DNA from 2 places in the Streptomyces sp. CC0208 genome. Region 2 is predicted to be linked to the other one. Evidence: riboswitches for the same ligand, from Rfam matches in the RefSeq annotation. Region 2 holds a riboswitch; the other holds the start of a gene.
The links. Region 2 has a riboswitch for cobalamin ahead of D1369_RS31640 (cobalamin biosynthesis protein). Riboswitches for the same ligand answer to the same signal wherever they lie in the genome.
Positions count from the first base shown of each region.

Region 1: linked by a shared signal. The riboswitch ahead of D1369_RS19550 (HoxN/HupN/NixA family nickel/cobalt transporter) and the one ahead of D1369_RS31640 (cobalamin biosynthesis protein) in region 2 are both predicted to bind cobalamin.

Region 1 covers NZ_CP031969.1:4,271,903-4,274,094, forward strand. The annotation lists gene D1369_RS19530 (hypothetical protein) at 1-114, shown strand, start outside; gene D1369_RS19535 (hypothetical protein) at 159-377, shown strand; gene D1369_RS19545 (metalloregulator ArsR/SmtB family transcription factor) at 726-1,073, opposite strand; cobalamin riboswitch at 1,155-1,361, shown strand; gene D1369_RS19550 (HoxN/HupN/NixA family nickel/cobalt transporter) at 1,390-2,192, shown strand, end outside.
Region 2 covers NZ_CP031969.1:6,893,026-6,895,217, forward strand. The annotation lists gene D1369_RS31635 (cobyric acid synthase) at 1-276, opposite strand, end outside; gene D1369_RS31640 (cobalamin biosynthesis protein) at 273-1,214, opposite strand; cobalamin riboswitch at 1,312-1,455, opposite strand; gene D1369_RS31645 (hypothetical protein) at 1,586-1,807, opposite strand; gene D1369_RS31650 (inorganic phosphate transporter) at 1,833-2,192, opposite strand, start outside.

The DNA of each region.
Region 1 (2,192 bases), 2.6 Mb from region 2:
CAGCTGTTCTTCCACCCCTACTGGCAGCAGCGGCGCCCCCGCCCTGCGGAGTGGTGGGAGCTTCGTGACCTGGGGCGCCGCGGCAACGACGTGCGCGAGCGGTCGCACTCATGACGGACCGAAGTGCGGGACCCTACGTCCCGGACGATCCTGAGGACATGTCCGGACCGATCCGCGTGATCGTGCACCCCCCGTCCCCCACCGGCGGCCGCCGCGTCCGCGTGGACGGCGAGATCCTCGGCCTGGCCCACAACCTGACCGACGTGGCGGAGTTCCTCCGGCGGGCGGGCCTGGAGATCGACGCGGCGGAGGTGGCGCAGTCGCCGTGGATCGAGTGGAAGGGGGGTGGGCCGGAGCGGTGGGGGGTGGAGGGGTGACGCGGGTGGCTGGTCGGGAGCGCGCGCCGAGCCACGACGAGTTCACCGCAGGCCCCAGCGGACGCAGCGGCTGCTGAGCCGCCCCGGACGGTACGAGGCGGCGCACCTGCCCCAGGTGCGCGCGCGGCGGGGGCGCGAGTGCGGCGTCGACGACGCCGAGCGCCTGCACCAGGCGGAGAAGCACAGCCGGTGATCCACCTGCTCCACACGTCCGGCCGGGTCCGGCTGCTGCGGGATCCAAAGCTGCAAGCGGCCTGGTACGCGGAGAGGTTCACCGGCCTCCACCGATGTGTCGGTGCCGAAGAACGCGGGCGCTGGACCGGCTCGTCCGAGGACTGCCCCTCGGCCTCAGGACACCTGCTCCAACAACCCCCGCACCGCCTCGTCCACCACCCGGTACCGCACCACCCGCCCCTCCTTCTCCCCCGCGACCACCCCCGCCGCCCGCAGCAGCCGTAGCGCCTGCGAGACGGCGGGGTCGTTCATGCCGGTCGCGATCGCGAGGTCGGAGACGGCCAGGGGGCCGGTGCGGTGCAGGGCGAGCAGCAAGGACAGGCGGTTCGGGTCGGCGAGGAGGGCGAAGCGGTCGGACCAGGTGCGGACGTGTCCCGGGTCGCCGATCGCGGCGATGGCGTCGCACACCCGGTGTCCGTCGATCGTGCGGCGGTCGGCTCGGTCGGCCGGGACGAGGTGCATGGCGCTCATCCTCGCAGGCGGCCCCGTGTGATCTTCCATACCTGCGCAGGTGTGCAGCTATGCAGGAGCCCCCGCTCCCGCCTACGGTGGGCGGGCCGTGGTGCTCGGGAAACCGGTGACGACCCCTCAAAGGTCCATGCCGGTGCGGCCCTCGCCACTGTGATCGGGGAGTTTCCCTCCCACGTCCCTCGCGGGACAGTCACTGGCCGTCACCATCAGGCCGGGAAGGCGGGCAGGGAAACGCACGACCCGTAAGCCAGGAGACCGGCCACGGCAGCTCACGCGTTCATCCACGAGGTGCTGGAGTGACCACCGTATGACCGATCCTGCGCTGCCCGAGACCACCGCCTCCTCCCTCCGCTGGCGGCGCGAGGACACCGTCAAGACGGCCGGTCTGATGGCCGCGATAGCCGCCCTGCACGTCGTCGCCTTCGGCATCCTCTTCCTGCTCGTCGTCCCGGAGCACTACGAGGTGGGCGACAGGGCCTTCGGCATCGGACTCGGCATCACCGCCTACACCCTCGGTATGCGGCACGCCTTCGACGCCGACCACATCGCCGCGATCGACAACACCACGCGCAAGCTGATGGCGGACGGCAAGCGGCCGGTGTCCGGCGGGTTCTGGTTCGCGCTCGGGCACTCCAGTGTCGTGGTCGTGCTCGCCGCGCTGATCGCCGGCGGCACCCAACTCGCGGGCAAGGTCATGAACGAGGACTCACGTACCCACCAGGTCCTCGGATTTCTCGGTACGACGGTCTCCGGGTCGTTCCTCTACCTCATCGCCGCCCTCAACCTGGTCGCCCTCATGGGCATCCTGAAGGTCTTCCGGGCGATGCGGGAGGGGACGTACGACGAGAAGGAACTGGAGCAGCATCTCGACTCGCGCGGGTTCATGAACCGGATCCTCGGGCGGCTCACCAAGTCCATCACCCGGCCGGGGCAGATGTTTCCGCTGGGCTTCCTGTTCGGGCTCGGCTTCGACACGGCCACGGAAGTGACCCTGATGGTGATGGCCGGGTCGGGTGCGGCCGCGGGTCTTCCCTGGTACGCCATCCTCTGCCTCCCCCTCCTCTTCGCCGCCGGCATGAGCCTGTTCGACACCCTCGACGGCACGTTCAT
Region 2 (2,192 bases):
CAGCACGACCTGACTGCTCTGTTCGCCACCGGGCTTGAGCAGCACGGGATTCATCAGCGCGGTGGGCTCGACCCGGCAGGCCTGCGCCTGCATGGCCTGGGCCCGCCCGATCTCGGCGCCCTCGCGCGTGACGAACGAGTTGAGGGACATGTTCTGCGCCTTGAACGGCGCGACCTTCACCCCCTGCCGCACCAGCCACCGGCAGATCCCGGCGGTGACGACACTCTTGCCGGCGTCCGAGGTGGTACCGGCGACGAGAAGACCCCCGCCCCTCATGCCCTACGCCCCTTCACGAAGGCCCGCGCGGCGACACCGACGCCGAGCGCGAGCAGTGAGACGCGCCGCGAAAGCCGTACCGCGCGCTCGATGTCGTGGGTGGCGACGGCGCGCCCCTCCTGATGCAGCACCGGCCGGTGCTCGACCCGCCCCGCGTACGAGAGGGTCCCCCCGAGCCGGACACCCAGCGCCCCCGCGAACGAGGCTTCCACGGGACCGGCGTTGGGACTCGGATGCCGGTGCGCGTCCTCCCGCCAGGCCCGCACGGCACCCCGGGGACGGTCACCCGCCGTGGCGGCGAGTACGGCGGTCAGCCGCGCCCCCGGCCACCCGGCGAGGTCGTCGAGCCGGGCCGAAGCCCACCCGAAACGCCGGTACCGGGGCGACTTGTGCCCCACCATGGCGTCGAGCGTGTTCACGGCCCGGAACCCGAGCAGCCCCGGCACCCCGCCGACGGCTCCCCACACGAGCGCCCCCACGACGGCGTCGGAGGTGTTCTCGGCGACGGACTCCACGACCGCCCGGGCGATCCCGTGGGCATCGAGAGCCTGCGGATCCCGCCCGCACAGATGAGGCAGCCGGTCCCGGGCCGCGTCGACGTCCCCGGCCTCCAGCGCCCGCCCGATGACCCGGGCCTCCCGCGCGAGTGAAGTCCCGCCCACGACGGCCCAGGTGGCGGCCGCGGTGAGCGCGACGGAAGCGGTACGGGACGGACGTACGACGTGCTCCGCGACGGCTCCGAGCCCCACGGCACCGCCCACGCACACGGCGGTGTGCAGCGCGCCCCACCCGCGGTGGTCCCGCCACAGCACCCGCTCCACGGCCCCGGCGGCCCGCCCGAACGCGGCGACCGGGTGCCCACGACGTGGGTCACCGAGCAGAAGGTCACCGATCAGGCCGGCGGCGGCGCCGTACGCGAAAACGCGATCGGCACGCATCGGGTCAGCCGATCGCGGGGTCGTTCAAGTGCCTGGTACTGCTGGTCGATCGGCAGGCGAGCATCGCGTCATGTCCTCACTCAGGGTGTCCGCGCCCTGGTTCGACGAGTCCGGCGGCGAGAGTTCCTGGCTCCCGGGGGTGTCTACCCCGGTGACAGTGGCGGGACCGCGCCGGATTCGCACCGGCTTCCTCTCCTGCCGCCGTATATGGCTCCGGCAGTCCACCACGGGCCTTCGAGACCCGTCAACTTGCTGTTGACCTGCGGCGGGGGAGTGTGCAGAACCCCACACCGCCGCTCATGGAAGACGGCCGGGCGGGCACGGAACCTGCAGTTCCGTGCCCGCCCGGCCGTCGAGTGACGGGAGTGCCGTCAGGCCACGATCAGATAGATCCCGTACGCCACCGCCGCCGCGCACGCCGCGAAGCAGGCGTAGGCGCCGGTGACCGCGAGAGCGGCCGAGTCGCCCTGGGCCGTGGCCCGTTCCTGGCGGGACAGACCCATGATGCCGAGGGTGAACAGGGCCACGAGGCCCACGGTGACGACGAGGCTGACGCCGAAGACGGAGCCGAGTGCTTCCCAGTCGATCTTCATGGTGAGGCTTCCTTGGTGTGCGGGCTCAGACGGCGGCCGGCGGGGCCGCCGGTTCCGGCGTGACGGGCGGGGCCGGGATCGTGGCGGTGAGGTCCTCGGTCACCGTGCCCGTGGGCGGCGGGGTCACGGCGGCGATCGCCGTGGTCACCACGCCGGCGGGCTCGTCGCTCTCGTTGACGTTCGACGCGTCCACGACCTCGCGCCGCGAGATCTTCCAGATCACCGCGCTGGAGGCGACGAGGAAGACCGCCACGACCGCCGTACCCCAGTCGCCGAGGTTCGTGACCGACTCGGCCAGCGCGCCCACCAGGGCCGCCGCCGGGAGCGTCAGGCCCCACGCCACGAACATCCGTGTCGCCGTCGACCAGCGGACGACCCCGCCCTT